3 regions of the Arthrobacter sp. NPDC080031 genome follow, and region 2 is predicted to be linked to each of the others. Evidence: predicted binding sites of a transcription regulator. Region 2 holds the regulator's gene; each other region holds the start of a gene.

The links. Region 2 encodes Rex, which represses fermentation and respiration genes when NADH is low (regulators of the CRP and FNR family bind a similar motif). Its sites were predicted from a motif close to CTTGTGAANNNNTTCACAAG; they were not measured.
Region 1: a site for Rex is predicted at 3,023-3,042, ahead of AB0323_RS13245 (glyceraldehyde-3-phosphate dehydrogenase). Genes of this name have one in related genera too.
Region 3: a site for Rex is predicted at 895-914, ahead of rhaI (L-rhamnose isomerase). Genes of this name have one in related genera too.

The regions. Positions count from the first base shown of each region.
Region 1 covers NZ_JBFBLA010000014.1:20,340-27,136, forward strand. Annotated here, with positions in the region: gene AB0323_RS13225 (Nif3-like dinuclear metal center hexameric protein) at 1-811, shown strand, start outside; gene AB0323_RS13230 (C4-type zinc ribbon domain-containing protein) at 913-1,650, shown strand; gene AB0323_RS13235 (peroxide stress protein YaaA) at 1,779-2,543, opposite strand; RNA gene rnpB (RNase P RNA component class A) at 2,622-3,013, shown strand; gene AB0323_RS13245 (glyceraldehyde-3-phosphate dehydrogenase) at 3,261-4,757, shown strand; gene AB0323_RS13250 (hypothetical protein) at 4,844-5,053, shown strand; gene AB0323_RS13255 (HNH endonuclease family protein) at 5,158-5,955, shown strand; gene AB0323_RS13260 (acyltransferase domain-containing protein) at 5,983-6,797, opposite strand, start outside.
Region 2 covers NZ_JBFBLA010000031.1:37,328-44,124, reverse strand. Annotated here, with positions in the region: gene AB0323_RS20735 (cytochrome c biogenesis CcdA family protein) at 1-645, opposite strand, end outside; gene AB0323_RS20730 (TlpA disulfide reductase family protein) at 660-1,199, opposite strand; gene AB0323_RS20725 (histidine phosphatase family protein) at 1,313-1,975, opposite strand; gene AB0323_RS20720 (YceI family protein) at 2,179-2,727, shown strand; gene AB0323_RS20715 (hypothetical protein) at 2,912-3,574, shown strand; gene AB0323_RS20710 (hypothetical protein) at 3,809-4,573, shown strand; gene AB0323_RS20705 (redox-sensing transcriptional repressor Rex) at 4,668-5,363, opposite strand; gene AB0323_RS20700 (glutaredoxin family protein) at 5,427-5,681, opposite strand; gene AB0323_RS20695 (HAD-IB family hydrolase) at 5,759-6,577, shown strand.
Region 3 covers NZ_JBFBLA010000017.1:48,569-55,365, forward strand. Annotated here, with positions in the region: gene AB0323_RS15140 (LacI family DNA-binding transcriptional regulator) at 1-783, opposite strand, end outside; gene rhaI (L-rhamnose isomerase) at 992-2,158, shown strand; gene AB0323_RS15150 (bifunctional aldolase/short-chain dehydrogenase) at 2,167-4,215, shown strand; gene AB0323_RS15155 (rhamnulokinase family protein) at 4,212-5,669, shown strand; gene AB0323_RS15160 (hypothetical protein) at 5,898-6,323, shown strand; gene AB0323_RS15165 (hypothetical protein) at 6,366-6,593, opposite strand; gene AB0323_RS15170 (MFS transporter) at 6,696-6,797, shown strand, end outside.

The DNA.
Region 1 (6,797 bases), on a different contig from region 2:
CTTGGCAGCGGAGGAGCTCTGGCCGGAATCGCTCGCCGAGGAATGGGACGAGGTAGGACTGGTAGTCGGACGGCCAACCGCCACCGTCACCAAGGTCATGTTCGCTGTGGATCCGACACTCGCCGCCATTGAAGAAGCCATTGAATGGGGTGCCGAGCTCCTCGTTACGCACCATCCTTTGCTGCTCAAGGGCGTCACCTCCGTTGCCGCCACGAGTGCCAAGGGCCTTGCTGTCCACCGGCTCATTGAGTCCGGTACCGGGTTGTTGACCGTGCACACCAACGGGGACTCCGCCGTCGGCGGCGTTTCCGATGTCCTCGCTGACGCGTTTGGACTGGACAACGTTGTGCCCCTGGCTCCTGCGGCCCACGGCCTGCCGGAAGAGGGCATCGGCCGGGTCGGCGACCTGCCCGAGGTCATGACCCTGGGAGATTTCGCCGCGCGGGTATTCGAGATCCTGCCCTCAGTGGCCGGCGGCGTGCGCGTCGCCGGGGACAAGGATGGACTCGTGCGCCGTGTGGCCGTCTGCGGGGGAGCGGGAGACAGTCTCTTCGACGCCGTCCGCGCCAGCGAGGCAGACATCTACGTCACCGCGGATATGCGGCACCACCCGGCATCCGAGGCCCGCGAAGCTGCCGTTGACGGCAGGCCGTACCTCGTTGACGTGTCGCATTTCGCGAGCGAGTGGCTGTGGCTGCCCGCGGCGGCCGAAGCGCTCGGCAATGTGCTCGCTGACCAGGGCCATGACGTCGAGATCCGGGTAGCTTCCACCAACAGCGATCCCTGGGACTTCATTCTGACTCCCGGCTAAGCGAGGCAGGGGAGCACCCCAGGCGCTAGAGTCGAGACAAGCAGGCCCAAGGCCTGGCTGGGGCTGAACATCAACCCCGGCACGATCAAGCGGAGGTAAGCGTGGCCAAGGCAGCACCGGCGGAACAGTTGAAATTGCTCGAACTGCAGGGGTTGGATGCGAAGCTCAAATCCTTGGCGAACCGCCGTCGCACGTTGGAGACCGACCCCCGCATCACCGATCTCCAGGACGCCCTCAGCGTGGCCAACGGGGCTCTCGGGACCGCGAAACTTGCCGTCCACGACGCCGAAACAGAGCTGCGCAAGTCAGAGGCAGACGTCGAGCAAGTGGCCAGCCGCATTGAGCGGGACGAAGCGCGGCTGAACAGCGGGACGGGACTGTCCAAGGATCTCGTTGCGCTGCAAAGCGACATCGCGTCGCTGAACAAGCGCCGCTCTGACCTTGAAGATGTCGAACTGGAAATCCTGGAACGCCTGGACGGACTCAGGGAGCGCCAAGCCGCGCAACAGCAGATCGTCGATGACATCCAGGGTTCTTTCTCCGGGATCCGTGCCGAGCTGGACGCCGCGATCGCCGAGATTGTTGCCGAAGAGGAGGATGTGCGCGCTCAGCGGACCGCCTTCGCCGAAGGGCTCGACGCCGGGATGCTTGCCATCTACGAAAAGACCCTCGCCAAGCGCGGGGTGGGGGCCGCCCGGCTGTTCCACGGCAAGTCCGAAGGCTCGGGAATGACGCTCAGCCCGGGCGACCTCGCCGAGGTCCAAGCCGCTGCCGAAGACGAGATCGTGTTCTGCCCCGATTCCGGCTGCATCCTGGTGCGCTCCGCCGAGTGGAACTAACCGCCTGTTTCCCACCCAACTGATCCCCACCGCCCCCCTCGCCTCGCAAGCTCGGCCAGGGAACCCTGGCGGCGTGGGCCCACGCAGTTAATGTCGTTTTCAGGGCCGTAAACGACACCTACTGCTAGTTAGTTGGGCAGGATGATGCTGAGGGTGTGCGGCTTGCGCGCCGTGCCTTCCGTCAACTCCGCTGTCCAGATTTCCGAGGCGGCCTTGAGAAGCTGTTCGGGCGTCCCCGGTGCCTTGCCCCGACGGCTGAGCAAGTGCCGGGCCAGTTCGCCGCGGGTGTGCTTGGCGAAGTGGCTGACGACCGTGCGTTTGCCATTGGACTCGGAAAAGACGTTGACGGAGACAGTCTGCGCCACGGGCGGAGCCCACGCCGCGGCGTATGTGCTGGAGCGGCAGTCCACCAGCAGCTCGCCCTCCACCCGGGAGGCGAGGGCCTGCGTAAGCTGCGGTTTCCAGAACGACGCGAGGCGCCCGACGTCGGGCAGTGCCGTTCCCATGGACAAACGGTAGGCGGGCACGCGGTCGCCGAAGCCGATGGCGCCCCACAGGGCGGATACGACGAGGATCGACTCCACCGCCTTGCGGCGCTGTGCCGCTGTCAGGGTCTGGTAGCCGAGCGCGTCGTATAGGACACCGGAATACACCTGATGGGCAGGGGCTGCGGGTTCGGCGTGGAGCCGGGTATTGCGTTCGACGTCGTCCTTCAAGGATGCGCCCACCCCCAACAGGGCGAGGGCGTCCTCATGCGCGCTGACCAGGCCGAGCGCGTCGAGCACCTTGGCCCGGTAACTGTTGAGTTCGGGAAAGCTCAAGGACTCCCAATCGAGGGCGGAGCCCCTCACCGCGGGGGTCTTGCCTTCGGAAGGCGGCAGCAGAATCAGCACCAGTCGATATTAGCCGCATTGCCGGGACCGTTGACTGGTCGGGGTGCAGGGCCCGACGCCGGTAGACTGTAGGGCGGATGGGTTGGCTAGGCGGCCGCGCGCCACGCAAGTGGCTCGAGGAACGTCCGGGCTCCACAGGGCAGGGTGGTGGGTAACGCCCACTCGGGGTAACCCGCAGGCCAGTGCCACAGAGAACAGACCGCCCGCGTTTGCTTGTGCCAGCACAGGCAGGCAGCGGGTAAGGGTGAAACGGTGGTGTAAGAGACCACCAGCTCCCTGGGTGACCAGGGAGGCTAGGTAAACCCCACCCGGAGCAAGGCCAGACAGGACACGATTGAGGGCTGCTCGCTCGAGTGTCCGGGTAGGCCGCTGGAGGGCGTCGGCAACGGCGTTCGTAGATGGATGGTCGCCACTCCTTCGCCGGCAACGGCGCGGGAGCACAGAACCCGGCGTATCGGTCAACCCATCCCTCAGCCGTGTGTGTGAGTGAATTCACGCGTTCCGGCGGCCAAAGCCTCCCGTGCCAGACCTTAGAATGGACAGTGAACGTAGAAGTTCCACCGCCGGTTCTGCGTTCGCAGCCGGCGGTTTTTCTTTGCAGCGTTTGAGGTGTCCGGGCAGACCGAAGTCCCGCCGATGCCAGTGCCGCAGGATTACTCCGGGCGGCCGCCATCTACGTACGAGGACGTATGTAGCTGACCCTAGGAAGGTAGTTCTGTGAGCCAGTCATCAGATTCTTGTCTTGATACGTGGATGGGCCGCGAAGCGCTGGCCGAGGCCATGATTCCGGTGATCGGCCGGCTGTACCGTGAGAACAACGTGGTCACGAGCATCCACGGGCGCAGCCTCATCAACAAGTCGTCGATGAACATCCTGAAAGCCCACCGTTTTGCGCGCCGGATGAGCAAGGACGAACTCCGGCTCGAGGAAACCGCGCCGCTACTGAACACGCTGGCCGAACTTGAACTCGGGGCCGCCGCGATCGACATCGCCCGCCTGAACGAGAAGTACAAGGCCGAGGCCCCGGGCACGCCCTTGGAAGACTTCCTCCGTGCCGAACTTGCCGAGGTTGTGGGGCGCCGCGGCGCGGACGACCGGACCAGCACCGACGTCGTGCTTTACGGTTTCGGCCGCATCGGCCGCCTGCTGGCCCGCCTCCTGATCGAAAAGGCCGGCGGCGGGCACGGCCTGCGCCTGCGCGCCATCGTGGTCCGCAAGGGAGCCGAGAACGACCTCGTCAAGCGCGCCAGCCTGCTGCGGCGCGACTCCGTGCACGGTTCCTTTGAAGGCACCATCCGCGTGGACGAGGCCGCAAACACGATCACGGCCAACGGTGTCCAGATCCAGGTCATCTACTCGGACAACCCCTCCACGGTCGACTACACGGCCTTCGGGATCAAGGATGCCCTCGTGGTTGACAACACGGGCCGCTGGCGCGACGCCGAGGGCCTGTCCCAGCACCTGCAGAGCAAAGGCGTCGCGCGCGTGCTGCTCACGGCTCCGGGCAAGGGCGAGCTGAAGAACATCGTCCACGGCATCAACCACTCCTCCATCGAGGACACGGACAAGATCATTACGGCAGCATCCTGCACCACCAATGCGATCACTCCCGTGCTCAAGGCACTCAACGACAAGTTCGGCGTCATCCACGGACACGTGGAAACCGTCCACTCGTTCACGAACGACCAGAACCTGATCGACAACTTCCACAAGGGCGACCGCCGCGGCCGCTCGGCTGCCCTGAACATGGTGATCACCGAAACAGGTGCGGCCAAGGCGGTGGCGAAGGCCCTCCCGGAACTGCAGGGCAAGCTGACCGGCAACGCGATCCGCGTTCCCACCCCGGACGTGTCGATGGCCATCCTGAATCTGAACCTTGAAAAGGGAACCACGAAGGATGAAGTCAACAACTACCTTCGCGAGATGTCCCTGCACTCGGAACTGCGCAAGCAGATCGACTTCATCGACTCGCCCGAGGTCGTCTCCACGGACTTCGTCGGCTCCCGCCGTGCGGGCATCGTGGACGGCCTGGCCACCATCGCCAACGACAAGAACCTCGTGGTGTACGTCTGGTACGACAACGAATTCGGCTACTCCTGCCAGGTAGTGCGCGTCATGGAGGAAATGGCCGGCGTGAACCCGCCGTCGTTCCCGGCACGCAGCGTCTCCGTTGGCCTGGAGCCGAAGGCATCGTTGGAGCCGGCAGCGGTCTAGCCTGCCCTGGCCAAGGCCGGGAAAGACACAGGGTATTCCCGGCTGATGCGCTGGTATCAGCCGGGAAACCTGACCAGAATGGACGCATGGAAAGCGAAAAGATTCTGGAACATGAAACAACCCTGGAGCACGCACTGGACGTGGCGCGCGCCAACCTTAAGGAAGCCCAGCGCCTGCTTGACGAAGCCAAAGCCGCACACGCAGCGGGTGACATCTCCGAGGACCGGGTCATCCAGTTGGGGTCTCTTTTGGAGTTGGCGGCCGAAGACCTGAAACGCGTCACCAAGGAGCAGTAAGCCCGGCGCCCCGACTTCCCCTCCACACTGTGGATATCGGCATCGGCCACCTGACCCTCATCTAGTCTCAAGGGACGTCATCCTCCCCGAAAGGACACAATCCCTTGAGCACCACCTGGGCCGCCTATCGACGCGCCCGCCGCCAGTCCCTGCAGGCCTGGGTGCTGGTGATTCTCATCATCGCGGGTGGACTCGCCGGCATCGGATGGTTCTTCACCGACGGACAGTTCGCAGTTGGCCAGGACCCGGTCAATGGGCCAACGGAAGCTCCGGTCTTCGACCCGGACTGGATGAAGCCGGTGGAAGCTGTTCAGCCGGTGCCCGTCGGTTCGGCCGTTGATGCCTTGGAGGCGCTTCCCGTGAAGGGGCGGGCAGGCAAGGACAACTACGACCGCAACGAATTCGGCCAGGCGTGGCTCGACGTCGACCGAAACGGCTGCGATACAAGGAACGACATCCTGAGGCGGGATCTTACGGCGTCGGAGTTCACCGCAGGCTCCAAATGCAGGATCGCTTCCGGGGAGCTACGTGAGCCCTACGTCGGGCAGGACATCCATTTCCGCAGGGGCGCCGAAAGCAGCTCAGCCGTGCAGATCGACCACGTGGTGGCTCTCGGGGACGCCTGGCAGAAAGGCGCCCAGCAGCTCACCGCCAAACAGCGCCAAAGCCTCGCCAACGACCCCCTCAACCTCATTGCCGTTGACGGTCCCGCCAACGTGAAGAAAGGCGCGAGCGACGCCGCGAGCTGGCTCCCTGCCAACAAGGGCTTTCGCTGCCATTACGTAGCCCGTCAGGTTTCCGTCAAAGCCGCGTACAGGCTCTGGGTCACCCAGGGGGAGAAAGACGCCATAAGGCGCGTCCTGGACTCGTGCCCCGGTCAGCGGACCATCAGGGCGAAGTAACCGTCCGAGGGCGCGGGGGCGGCCGCGTCAGGCCTGGTTGCCCGGCGCCGGGGGAAGCACCAAGTGGCCGTGTCCAAGTTGCCAGACCCCGCCGTCGTCGATCCGTTCCAGCACCACCCGCTGAAGCGAGGTCTCGCGGGGGAGCCGATCGAGGTTTGCCAAGCCGCGCTGCCGGAAGGTGAAGTAGACGGCGTCGGCCGGAGCGTCTGAACAGCGGTCAAGGGTGAACCGGCGGGCAAAAGCAGCGATGTTGCTGTCCGGAAGTTTCCGGGCCAGATAGGGATCCAACATCCAGGAGTCGCAGCTCGCCACGGTGACCGCCTTGTCCGGGAAGTATCGCCCGAAGAACTCCCTGGCCTGGCTGAAGCTTGTGTCCACGAGGGCAGGGGAGAGGCCACCATCCTCGGGGATGTGGACACCCAGCACCCAAGAGTCTCCAACGGCGGCTGGTCCTCCCGCGTCGCCGCGCACAAGGTGGAATTGCAAGCGGCCGATCCGGAAGATGTTTCCGGCCATGTGGAGGGTCAGCCACGCCCACGTGTCCAAGCCGAACCGTCCATGGACCCGTCGGTTGATACGAAGGTTCAGTCCTACGTCGGCCAGGATCGCGGCGGAGGACTCCGGCGGGATGCCGAGGGAAAGATGATGGCGGTGGACTACCGGCGCGACGCGCAGGAGCGCTTCGATCCAGTCCGTTTCCGTGCAGCCATCGGCGGATGCAGACTTGCTTGGAAAGGTGCCAATTCGGGCGTGAAGGCTGGCAAGGGCGTGTCGCGTTCCGTCTCCGGCAGGTGACGCCAACAGCGAGGCACATGCCAAAGCGTCCTCGCCGTGGATGTCGA
Region 2 (6,797 bases):
CATCCGCTGGATCGCGAGGCGATGCTTGCGGAAGAAGGACATCACACCCATCCCGCGGCGGACTGCGAGGGCTATCAACAGGAAGGGAATGCCAAGGCCAAGACTATAGACAAACGCCAGGAGAGCTCCCTTCGCCGCGGACGATCCCCCGGAAAGGCTCAGCAACTGAACGGCGGAATAGGTGGGACCAATACAGGGCGCCCAGCCGAGTCCGAACGTGATGCCCAGCAAAGGGGCACCCCACAGCCCGGCAGGCGGCTTGGCATGGATTTTGGCGTCGCGCTGCAACCACCCGAAACCGCCCAGGAAGACGACGCCCATGATGATCACCAGAACGCCCAGCAATTGGGTGATCCACGCGTTCTGCGGCCCTGTGATGAGGGTCCCCAATTGGCCGAAGGCGCCACCGAGCAGGACAAAAATCACGGAGAATCCGAGGACGAACAGGCCGATTCCCGCGAGCATGCGCCCGCGCCTTTGCTTCTGGAGGTCGACGCCGGTCAGCCCGGTCACGTAGCCAAGGTAGCCAGGTACCAGCGGCAGGACGCACGGCGACAGGAAGGACACGAGTCCGGCCAGCAAAGCCACGGGGATGGCCAGCAGCAAGGAACCGCTCAGGATGGTCTCGGCGAAAGGACTGTTCACGCTGTCGGGGCCACCTACTCGGCAACCGCGGTGGTAATGAGTGCCTTGAGAGTGCTCTTCTCGATCTCGCCCAGGACGCGGGCGGCAACCCTGCCTTCCTTGTCCAGCACCAGCGTGGTCGGCACCGCACCCGGAGGCACAATGCCGGAGACAGACAGCAGCACGGCGCCGTCTTTGTCGTTGAAGCTGGGGTACGTGAGGTTGAACGTCTTGTCGAACGCGTCCGCCGTTGCCTTCTCGTCCCGGAGGTTCACGCCGTAGAACTGGACACCCTTGCTCTTGAACTCCTGGTGCAGTTCCTCAAGAATCGGCGCTTCAACCCGGCACGGCGCACACGCGGCGAACCAGAAGTTGAGGACGGTCACCTTGCCGAGCAGGTCCTGCGGGGTCACCGCAGTTCCGTCGAACAAAGTGCCTTTGATCCCGACGGCGGCCTTGCGGTCCGCTTTGGCGAATTCAGTCACCGAGCCGTCTCCGGCGACGTAGTTCTTGTTGTCGCCGGCTTTGGCCTGCTGGGCCAAGGCGTCTTCCTGGGCACAGGCGGACAGGCCCATGGTCAATGCAGAGAGTGCGACTCCCCCGACGGCGAGGAAGCTGCGCCGCGAAGTCAAGGCGGCATTGATCTTCTGGCCGGTGGTCTTGCGGCCGGTGGTGTTGCGTTCCATTGTCATGCTCCGGGGGTCTTCGCGGCACCGGGAAGCAACGCGGCGGCGGGTTCGCTGTACCGCACCCGCGCAACCTTGCCGTCGTCGAACACCAGCGAAGTCAGGGACGTCAGAGTGCACTCGCGCTTGCGCGGGTCGTGCCACAGCGGCCGGCCCTCGGCGCTAAGGCGCGTGGCGTAGATGGGGAGCTGGTGGCTGACGAGAATGGCTTCGGCGCCATCGCCGCCGAGTTCGATCGCTTTCAGCCGGGCATCCTCGACGGCGGCACGCATGCGGGTGACCTGGTCCTGGTAGGACTCACCCCAGGACGGACGAAGCGGGTTGCGGTACTCGACCCAGTGCTTGGGCTTGATGAATTCGGCGATGTTGGCCTTGAGCCCTTCGAAGTGGTTCTCTGCTTCGATGATCCTCGGTTCCGTGTGGATCGGGAGGTCCAACGCGTCGGAAATGGGCAGGGCGGTTTCCTGGGCGCGGGTCAATGGTGAGGAGACGAGGTGGACGATGTTCGCCCCCTGCGCGACGCGGGCAGCAAAGTGGTCCGCGAGCATCTTGGCCATCTCGCGGCCGCGTTCGGAGAGGTGGAATTCGGGCAGTCTGCCGTACAGAATCCCGTCGGGATTGTAGACCTCGCCATGGCGGAGCAGATGGACAGTTGCTTGGGGCATGTTTACCAGTTTCTCAAAGAAGGCGGGCGATCTGAAATCTTCTACGTTTCGTAGAACTGAAAGTTTCTTCAGAATGTTCCCTGAAGGTGGAATAAAAGATGCATTTGCATGTTTATACTTGACACAAGGTTCGGTTGACACTTCAACTAAGTGCGGCCGAACGCCCGATGAAGCTACGATCACACCTTCCCAAGGAGAACCCCATGACCCTTCCCGCAAACGTCACCACCGGCGTCTGGACCCTCGACAACTCCCACAGCGAGATCGGCTTTACCGTCCGCCACGCAGGCATCAGCAAGGTCCGCGGCCAGTTCACCGAGGCCGAGGCCACCCTTGAACTCGGCAGCGGCCTGACCGACTCCAAGGTCGCCGCAACCATCCAGACCGCCAGCTTCGACTCGGGCGATGCCAACCGCGACGGCCACGTCAAGGGCGAGGACTTCTTCGATGTGGAGAAGTTCCCGGAAATCACATTTGTCTCGCGCCACGTCAAGGCCAACGGCGACGGCTTCGACGTCGTGGGCGATTTGACCATCAAGGGCGTTTCCAAAGAGGTGACCATCGAGACCGAGTTCAACGGCGTGGCTGTCGACCCCTTCGGCAACACCCGCGCAGGCGTCTCGGGTGAGACCACCATCAGCCGCAAGGACTTCGGCCTGACCTGGAACGCAGTACTCGAGGCCGGCGGCGTGCTGGTCAGCGACAAGGTTGCCATCAACCTCGAACTGGCTTTCATCGCACCTGCCGCCTAATCCGCCGGATTCCCGGACTGAATGGCGCCTCCGGGGCTGCACGCGATTCCGTGTGCAGCCCCGGGGGCGCCATTTCTTTGCTTGCGGTATCACCCGCCTATTGTTCGGCGTAAAGCCGATATTTAGCGGCGAATTAGCCAAGAATTTCCTATGAATCCTTAAACCTCAGGTCTAAAGTGATGCCATGAGTAACCCAAACGAAGCTCCTCAGCCTCAGCAGCCCGGAGCCCAGCCACCGCAGCCCGGCAATGTCCCTCCTGCGGGTTACCAGACTCCGCAGGGATACCAAGCACCTCCTTCTTACCAAGCTCCTCCCTCCTACCAGCAGCCCGCCCCCGGATACCAGCAACCGGGGCAACCCGCCTACGGCATGCCAGCGGGCCCGAATACCGCCCCACCCGCAGGCCTCGGCTACGCGGCCCCGGCGCGGAACACTTTTGGACTCGACTTCAACAACATCGCGCAGCGCTTTCGGGACACCACCGGAGTGCCGCAGCAGCTGACCATCTCCTACTGGTTGTGGGTCGCGGCTGCCGCCTTGGGTATCGTTGCCAGCTTCATCAACATCTTCACGCTGCGGGGCCTCTTCGGCGAGATGATGGTGGGCCCCGGCATTGTGGGCCTGATTTTCAGCCTCGTGTTCGCAGCCCTCTACATCTTCATTGCCATTCGGCTCAAAGAGGGCTCCCGCTGGGCGCGACTTGTCCTAACCATCCTGGGCGCCTTTGCGGTAATTTCCCTGCTGGTCCAGGTGGCTACCCTTAACCTCAACTTCATTGGTTCGGCGGTCGCGGTCGCGGCTGCGGTCTTGATGTGGCTTCCGGAGTCCAGGAAGCACTTCGTATAGCGACAACGCAGCACACATAGCTGAAGGCCGCGGCAAGTCCCTGGAGGGCCCCGCGGCCTTCCCTTTGTCTTCGCACTGTTCACGGGAGATCCGCCGAAGCTTGTTTAGCGAGAATTCTTCCCGTGAATCAGCACCAGCACTGCGCCGTCGGGGTACGGTGGAATTAAGCCGAGCTGGGGGCAGGGTACGTCGCACCCGGCAGCCGTATCTGCAGTCGACACGCAAAGGAATGCCATGAGCACCCCTCCCTACCCGCCGTCCACTCCCGGCGAGAATCCCGCCCCTGAGGAGCCGAAATACGGCCAGCAAGCTCCGCAGTATGGGCAGCAGCCGCCTTACGGGCAGCCTTCCGCTCCCCAGTACGGGCAGCCTTCCGCACCCCAGTACGGGCAGCCTTCCGCACCCCAGTACGGGCAGCAGGCTCCCCAGTACGGCCAGCAGGCACCTCAGCAGCCGCAGTACGGCCAGCCTTCCGTCCCGCAGTACGGCCAGGGCGGACCGGTCACTTGGCCGAGCCAGCAGCCCGCCGCGACATCCGGAGTCCCGCAGCTGGTCAACATCTCCTTCTGGCTCATGCTTGCAGCCGGTTTGCTGACCTTGATCGGTATTCCGTTCACCATCGCTACGCTGAACTCTCCCGCGGGCAAGAGCATGATGGATCAGGCATTGGCGGGGCAGGGTGCCAACGCATCTGGCATAGACACCACCAGCTTCATCAACATTTTGGTGACCGGCCTGGTTATCTTCTCGGTGATCTTTGCCGGGCTCTACGCACTGGTCGCGTTCAATGTCCGCAAGGGGAAGAACTGGGCCCGCATCCTGGGCACGGTCTTTGCCGCAATTTCCTTGCTGGGCCTGACCCAGATCGGCATGGGCACCATCACCATCCTCTTGGGCATCGCCGCGATCGTGCTGCTGTACTTGCCGGCCTCGGCGCCGTATTTCCGGAAAGCCCAGCCATTCGCGAACCCCTACGGCCAGGCGCCTTACGGCCGCTAAGGACAGCGCATTACGGCCGCAAAACCAGACGGCGCATGGCTGCAGGGCCAATAGCTGAAAGCAAATCCACCAACGGGCGCAGACCCGGCTTGGCCTAGAGGGCCTGGCGCGGAGTCTGCGCCCGTTGTGCGTGATACGCCAGGATTTGAAGCTCAGTGGCCATGTCCACCTTGCGCAGGTTCACATACGGCGGAACCTGCAACAGCACAGGAGCAAAGCTGAGGATGCTGCGGATACCCGCGCTGATCACGCGGTCGCAGACATCCTGTGCCACTGCAGCCGGGAGGGCGAGGACAACCATGTTGGTGCCGGTCCGCTGAAGGACCGTTTCAAGATTGGCGACGTCGCTGACCCGCAGCCAGCCGACTTCGTTCCCGATGACCATGGGATCGGCGTCGAGGATCGCCACCACGTCGAAACCGCGCGATTCGAATCCTCCGTACCGTGCCAAGGCTTTGCCAAGGTTTCCGGCGCCCACAATGGCCACTTTCCAGTCGTGGGTCAGGCCAAGCGCCGCCGCGATGTGCCGGCTCAGGTACTGGACCTCGTATCCCACGCCACGCGTTCCATAGGAGCCGACGTAGGAGAGGTCTTTGCGCAAAGTGGATGAACTGACTCCCGATGCCTCGGCCAATGCCTCGGAGGAAACCCGTTCCACGCCTTCGCCCAGCAGGGAGTTCAGAGCGCGCAGGTAAAGCGTCATCCGGGCCACAGCCGCGGGCGGTATCTGCTTCGCGGCAGAGTCCTTGTCCCCGTGTACGGCTTCGGCGGACGGTTCCAGCGCAGTCACGTTCTTCTCCATTGCGTCGCTTTGTTTTCCCACTCTATTGCCAACAAAGCTCTGCACGCATGTTCAGGCGGCGATGGCCTTCTTCAGCACCCGCACCAATCGTGCCTCGTCGATTTTCCAGAAATCCCGCTGGATTCCGTCCACGAACACCACCGGGATCTCCTCGGCGTAGCGCTCGCGCAGTACCGGGTCGGTGTCGATCGACTGTTCAGTCCACGTGAGGCCAAGGCTTGAAGTCACGCGTTCGACGGCGTCACGCGCCGCGGCGCAAAGGTGGCAGTCAGCTTTGGTGAGGAGTACGACGTCGGGATTTGGCATGCTTCAACGGTATCGCTTTAGCGTCGGTACAGCCGTCGCGAACGGCAGGGGGCCGGGCGATTGACTAGACTCAAGGCATGCCCGTCGAGAAGAACGCCGTTGTGGCCACCGCGCCGGCTGCAACGCAGCAACACGGCGAAGCCGCATTCTTCGACGTCGACAACACCCTGATGAAGGGTGCCAGCCTCTTCCACGTCGCCCGGAAGATGTATGAACGCAAGGCCTTCACGCTCTCCCAAGCCGCTGGATTTGCCTGGAAGCAGTTCAAGTTCGTCCTGCGCGGCGAAAAAATGGAGGATGTCCACTCCGTCCGGGATTCCGCGCTGATCCTCGCTGCCGGTATCAAGGTGTCCGATATCAAGGAGTTGGGCGAAGAAGTCTACGACGAGATGATCGAGTCGCGGATCTGGCCCGGTACCAAGGCCCTGGCAGAGCAGCACCTTCGTGTCGGCCGGAAGGTCTGGCTCGTGACCGCCACGCCCATCGAAGTCGCCACCGTCATTTCCACACGGCTAGGCCTGACGGGCGCTTTGGGCACCGTGGGCGAAGTTGCGGACGGCGCCTACACTGGCCGGCTGGTGGGCGAGATCCTCCACGGGCCAGCCAAGGCCGTGGCGGTGCAGCGCGTAGCGGACGAAGAAGGCCTGGACCTGAAGCGCTGCTGGGCATACAGCGATTCACATAACGACATCCCGCTGCTCACTTTGGTGGGCCACCCGGTGTGCATCAACCCCGACGCCGGGCTTCGCCGCCATGCGCGGGAAAACAACTGGCCCGTTTACGACTTCCGTTCCGGCCGCCGGGCAGCCACGCTCGGCCTCAAGGCCGCGACAGTCGGTGGCGCCGTCTACGGTTTATGGCGGGGTTTCTCCAAGTTCCGCAGCCCGAGGGCCTGAGCAGGCAACCCTCGCTCACCTATAGCCGCCCCACCAGCGACGCTCGCTCACCTATAGCCGCCCCACCAGCAACGCTCGCTCACCTATAGCCGCCCCACCGGCGACGCTCGCTCACCTATAGCCGCCCCACCGGCGACGCTCGCTCACCTATAGCCGCCCCACCAGCGACCCTCGCTCACTTATGACGAAAGCCTCGAGATCCATCCCCGCGCTCGAGATG
Region 3 (6,797 bases), on a different contig from region 2:
GAAGGATTGCAAGAGCCCAAGGGCCAATTGATCGTTGGCGGCAAATACCGCGTCAGGGCGCTTGTCGGGTTGGAGACTCCACATGAGATCTCCGATCCGCCGGCCGCGTTCGAATTTCAGGTCGGGCGTTTCGAATAGTTGAAGCGGGACGCCCGCTCGCGCGGCCGCGTCAGCGGCCCCCCGGTAGCGGTCCTCGACCTGCTGCAGCGTGAAGGGGCCGCCGACGAATGCCGGACGTACCGAACCGACGCTGACGAGATGGTCCAGGGCCGCGGCGCCCCCGGCGACGTCGTCCACTGAAACCGAGCAGAACTGATCCGTGCTTGCCAGCCTGTCGACGAGTACCGAGGGAATGCCCCGTTCGCGCATTCTTTCGAGCCGCTGAAAAACGGGTCCGAACGGAGTGATCAAAACGCCCTGGACGCGCTGCTGCTCGAACAGGTCCAGATACGCCTGCTCACGCCCGGCGTTTTCGGCGCTGTTGGCCAGGATCAGGGAGTGCTTGTGTTCTTCGGCGACGTTTTCAGCGCCCAAAGCGACATCCGTGAAGAAGGGGTTGCGCACGTCCAAGACCAGCATACCGAGGCTCCTCGTGGATCCGGACCGCAGCGAGCGGGCTGATTCGTTACGCACGAATCCCAGTTCCTCGATGGCGGCAAGAACGCGGGTCCGCTTGTCGAATGACACTTGCTCGGGCCGGTTGAGGACATTCGACACTGTGCCGACCGAAACTCGCGCAAGGGCGGCGACGTCTGTCAGTTTTGCTCCCGGGCCGCTTGGCACCCTGAACCTCCCGATTGATGAATCGAATCAAACCGTTTCATCAATATTACGAGGTTCGAGGGGCGATCTCGGGGATTACCTGTTGACACGCCACGGAAGCAGGCCCTACCGTTTGAGTAGGTCATCAAATGAATCGATTCAAGAATTCACTCAAGACGAACTGGCACTGCTGTTCGAAGACGACACACAGGCAACAGAAGGAACAATCATGAACACCATGGAAACGGCCCTGGGCCGCCTCGGGGAACTGGCCATCGAGGTTCCCTCCTGGGCCTACGGCAACTCGGGCACGCGATTCAAGGTGTTCGGAACGCCCGGCACCCCGCGGACCATCCAGGAGAAGCTGGCCGACGCCGCGAAAGTCCACGAACTGACCGGCCTTGCCCCGACCGTGGCATTGCACATCCCTTGGGACAAGGTGGATGATTACTCCGCCCTGCGCGAGTACGCAGAGAGCATTGGCGTGGGGCTGGGGACGATCAACTCGAACACATTCCAGGACGATGAATACAAGTACGGCTCCCTGACGTCCTCCGACGCTGCCGTGCGTCGCCGGGCGATCGAGCACCACCTGGAGTGTATCGACATCATGCACGCCACCGGCTCCCGGGACCTGAAGGTCTGGCTGGCTGACGGAACCAACTATCCCGGCCAAGACGACATGCGCGGCCGCCAGGACCGCTTGGCAGAATCCCTGCAGGAGATTTACGCGGGCCTCGGAGAAACCCAGCGCCTGGTCCTGGAGTACAAGTTCTTCGAGCCGGCCTTCTATCACACCGACGTTCCGGACTGGGGCACCTCTTACGCCCAGACACAGGCGCTGGGGGAGAAGGCCTTCGTCTGCCTGGACACCGGCCACCACGCCCCGGGCACCAACATCGAGTTCATCGTCATGCAGCTGTTGCGGCTCGGCAAGCTCGGTTCCTTTGACTTCAATTCGCGCTTCTACGCTGATGACGACTTGATCGTCGGTGCCGCGGATCCGTTCCAGCTGTTCCGCATCATGCACGAGGTCATCCGCGGCGGCGGCTTCGGGAAAGAGTCAGGTGTTGCCCTGATGCTGGACCAGTGCCACAACCTGGAGGAGAAAATCCCCGGCCAGATCCGCTCCGTGCTCAACGTCCAGGAAATGACCGCCCGCGCACTCCTCATCGACACGGATGCACTGGCCGAGGCGCAGCGCGAAGGCGATGTCCTGGCCGCGAACGGCATTTTCAACGATGCCTTCTACACGGACGTCCGGCCGATGCTGGCGCAATGGCGCGAATCGCGGGGCCTGCCAGCGGACCCGATGACAGCGTTCAAGGCCAGTGGCTACCAAAAGAAGATCAACGAGGACCGCGTGGGCGGCCAGCAAGCCGGATGGGGCGCTTAGGCATGAATATGCAGAACACAACTAACAAGACTGTTGAAGATCTGATCACCCGTTCCAACCGCCTCGGCGCGGACAAACGGAACACGAATTTCGCCGGCGGCAACACCTCCGCGAAAGGCACGGACAAGGATCCGGTCACCGGGGAGGACGTCGAGCTCCTTTGGGTCAAGGGCTCAGGAGGCGACCTGGGAACCTTGAAGGCTGAAAACCTGGCGGTCCTGCGCCTGGACCGGCTGCAGGCACTCAAGTCCGTTTACCCCGGCGTCGAGCGCGAAGACGAAATGGTGGCCGCCTTCGATTATTGCCTGCACGGCAAGGGCGGCGCCGCGCCGTCGATCGATACCGCCATGCACGGACTCGTCGACGCCGCGCACGTGGACCACCTGCATCCGGACTCGGGCATCGCGATTGCGACGGCGGTGGACGGCGAAGCGCTGACGTCCAAGATCTTCGGTAACAAGGTCGTGTGGGTTCCCTGGCGGCGGCCCGGGTTCCAGCTGGGACTGGACATCGCGGCGATCAAGGAAGCCAATCCGCAGGCCATCGGCACGATCCTGGGCGGCCACGGCATCACCGCGTGGGGCGAAACGAGTGAGGAAGCCGAGGCCAACTCCCTCTGGATCATCGTGCAGGCCGAACGCTACATTGCCCAGAACGGCAAGGCCGCGCCTTTCGGCGCCAAGCTCCCCGGCTATGCTGCGCTCCCGGAAGCCGAAAGGAAAGCCAAAGCGGCCGCCCTGGCCCCGGTGATCCGCGGCCTTGCCTCGGCAGACAAACCGCAGGTGGGCCACTTCAGCGACGACGCCCGTCTCCTGGAGTTCCTCGAAGGAGCCGAGCACCCGCGCCTGGGTGCGCTGGGCACCTCCTGCCCGGACCACTTCCTGCGCACCAAGGTCAAGCCCCTCGTCCTGGACCTGCCCGCCGGCGCGGGCATCGAGGAGTCCGTGGCCCGGTTGAAGGAACTCCATGCCGCGTACCGCGAGGACTACCAGGCCTACTACGACCGCCACGCCGTCCCCGGCCGCTCCCCGGCCCTGCGCGGCGCGGACCCGGCCATAGTCCTGGTCCCGGGAGTGGGCATGTTCTCCTACGGCAAGGACAAACAGACTGCCCGCGTGGCCGGCGAGTTCTACCTGAACGCGATCAACGTGATGCGCGGTGCCGAGGCCATCTCCTCCTACGCCCCGATCGAGGAATCCGAGAAGTTCCGGATCGAGTACTGGGCGCTCGAGGAGGCCAAGCTGGCGCGGATGCCTAAACCAAAGTCCCACGCCACGCGCGTCGCCTTGGTGACGGGCGCGGCGTCGGGCATCGGAAAGGCGATCGCCACCCGCCTCGCCGCGGAGGGCGCCTGCGTGGTCATCGCCGACCTCAACCTGGACAACGCGCAAGCAGTCGCGGCCGAGCTCGGCGGTGACGACGTCGCCATCGGAGTCCAGGCAGACGTCACCGACGAAGCCCAGATCGCCGCCGCCATCCAGGAAGCCGTCCTGGCTTTCGGCGGACTGGACCTGGTGGTGAACAACGCGGGACTGTCCATCTCCAAGCCGCTCCTGGAAACCACGGAGAAGGACTGGGACCTGCAGCACAACGTCATGGCCAAGGGCTCGTTCCTGGTCTCCAAAGCCGCGGCGAAGGTCATGATCGACCAAGGCCTCGGCGGGGACATCGTCTACATTTCCTCAAAGAACTCGGTGTTCGCCGGTCCGAACAACATCGCCTACTCCGCCACCAAGGCTGACCAGGCCCACCAGGTCCGCCTGCTTGCCGCCGAACTGGGCGAGTACGGCATCCGCGTCAACGGCATCAACCCCGACGGCGTGGTCCGCGGCTCCGGGATCTTCGCCGGAGGCTGGGGCGCCAAGCGCGCCGCCGTCTACGGCGTGGACGAGCAAGAGCTGGGCAAGTACTACGCCCAGCGCACCCTGCTGAAGCGCGAAGTGCTGCCCGAGCACGTGGCCAACGCGGCCGCCGTGCTCACCAGCAACGAACTCTCGCACACCACGGGCCTGCACATCCCGGTGGACGCGGGCGTCGCGGCCGCCTTCCTCCGATGAACGGGCAAGCCCATGCCGGCCGCGTTTTCGCGGCGGTCGATATCGGAGCGTCCTCGGGCCGCGTCATGCTCGGCCGGGTCACCGACGGGCGGGCCGAGCTCGAAACAGTGCACCGATTCCCCAACGGGGTCGTAGAGCTCGACGGCGGACTGCACTGGGACTTCGACGCCCTGTTCGACGAGGTGCTCACGGGACTTGCGGCGGCCGCCGGAACGGCTGCCGCAAGCGGGGAGCGGATCGCCAGCATCGGGATCGACACGTGGGCCGTCGACTACGGGCTCGTGGATGAAGCCGGCAAGCTGATCGCGCAGCCGTTCAGCTACCGCGACGAGCGCGGCCGCACCGCCGTCGCGGACGTCCACAAGGTGCTGGGCCAGGCGCGGCTTTACGCCGCCACCGGACTGCAGTTCCTCCAGTTCAACACGCTCTACCAGCTCGCCACCGAACGCGAACTGCGCGGCGTCCAGGCGTTGCTCATCCCGGACTTGATTGCGTTCAAGCTGAGCGGGCAACGCCGTACCGAGGCCACGAATGCGTCCACCACCGGGCTTTTTGACGCCGTCGCGGGGGAGTGGGCCGGCGACCTCTTCAAGGCACTCGGCTTGCCCAAAAACCTGTTCCCGGCCATCATCCAGCCGGGCGGGACCGTAGGCACCCTCTTGCCGGAGATCGCGGCCAGGACGGGGTTGCGGGCGGAGACTGCTGTGGTTGCCGTGGGATCGCACGACACCGCCTCGGCCGTGGCAGCCGTTCCGGCCCGGCAGGAAGACTTCGCCTACATTTCCTCCGGCACCTGGTCCCTCGTCGGTGTGGAATTGGACAGCCCGGTCCTCGATGAAGCAAGCCGCTTGGCCAACTTCACCAACGAGAGGGGCGTCGACGGCACCATCAGGTACCTGCGCAACGTCGGCGGACTGTGGCTGCTCAGCGAATGCCAACGCACTTGGGCCGCCGAAGGGCATCGACAGGAACTAGCCGCGCTCCTGGAGTCCGCGGCGGCACTTCCCGCCGGAGGCCCCCAGATCAACGCCGACGATGCGGCGTTCATCGCGCCGGAGAACATGCCGGACCGTATTCGCTCTGCGGTTCGCGCGGGCGGTGCCGTCCTTCCGGACCGGCCGGCCGCCGTCGTGCGCTGCATCCTGGACAGCCTCGCGGCAGGTTACGCCAGGACCCTGGCACGCGCCGAGGAACTGTCCGGCAAGCAGACGTCGGTGGTCCACATCGTGGGCGGCGGCTCCCAAAACAGGCTGCTGTGCCAGCTCACAGCGGACGCCAGCGGGAAGACGGTTATTGCCGGCCCCGTGGAAGCCACGGCGCTCGGGAACGTGCTGGTTCAGGCCCGGGCCGCAGGAGCGGTTACGGGAGGCCTGTCCGAACTCCGGGCACTCGTGAGGGCCAGCGTCGGCCTTGAAAGCTACGAGCCGGGCCTGGGCAACATGCCCACTACGTGATCTTCCTCCTTGGATCTGTCACCGCTGCCGAGTTGCTGTCCGGTATGGAGCCGGAACCGGACGACCAGCACATCACGGTCCGGACTCTCGGCACGTTGGAACGCATGCGGGAGTTGGTATATGAGCGCGATCTGAGGACAACGCGTGGCCCTGTTGCCCCGCAAAGCCCGTCGATAAACTTAAGGGGCGCCAAGGAGACGCGAGGTTGGTTGCGGGAGAGGCAAGATCATGACCGAAAGCAGCGGCGTCGAAGAACCCACTGAAGAGGAGAAAAGCGGAGTTCCCGTGAAACCGGAACTGCGCGGCCGATACGTCAAGGGGGACTACGGCAAGACCGGAACGGAGCCCGGGCGGCACTCCGAAGACGTAGAAGGCCAATACATCGCAGGCGACTACGGCGCGGCCGGCAGTCAAGGAGGCTTGCCCGAACCCTTGGGCGAGCAGGCCAAGGAATCCGGGCGCTACGCAAAGGCAGACCTCGGCGAAGCTGGAGCGGTTCCGGGGCGCACAGCAGAGTCGGAAATCGGCCAGTACGCCAAGGGGGACTATGGCAAGGAGGGGGCCGTCGGGCCACTGCGAAAGGCAGCCGATCGTCCGGCGCCGGCGGATGAAGACGATCAACCGGCGTCGGTGGATGAAGACGGCGACAACTGACCGGGTCGGTAACATCGGCGTCGGTTACTTCGGCGGCGTCGGTTACTTCGGCCGGACCTGGCCTCCTTCAGCCTTGGCCCGGATGAAGCTCAGGTCCTCGGGGGAGAGGCTGACTTGGCTATGGCGGTCGGAATCCGGGGTGATGCCGGTTTCCTGATGGATTATTTCCGTGATGGTTCGCGGCAAAACCACGCATCCAGGGTTGTCCGTTAGCCAGTGCTGCGTTTCGGGGCTGAGCATGTCCCAGTGGTCCCTGATGTTCATCTCCATGGATGACGCCTAACTGAGTGGGTGCAGAAAAATGCCGGCCGAGGGCCGGTGCCGGAAACGTAATTAGGATACGCCCGAGCGTAGGGGAAAGACAGGGCCGACATGGCAACTCAAAGCGACGGCGTAGGCTTTCGTTCCAAGCGGGGCCCGATACTCATAGCCCTGATGCTCTCGAGCGGTCTCGTCGCGATCGATGCCACCATC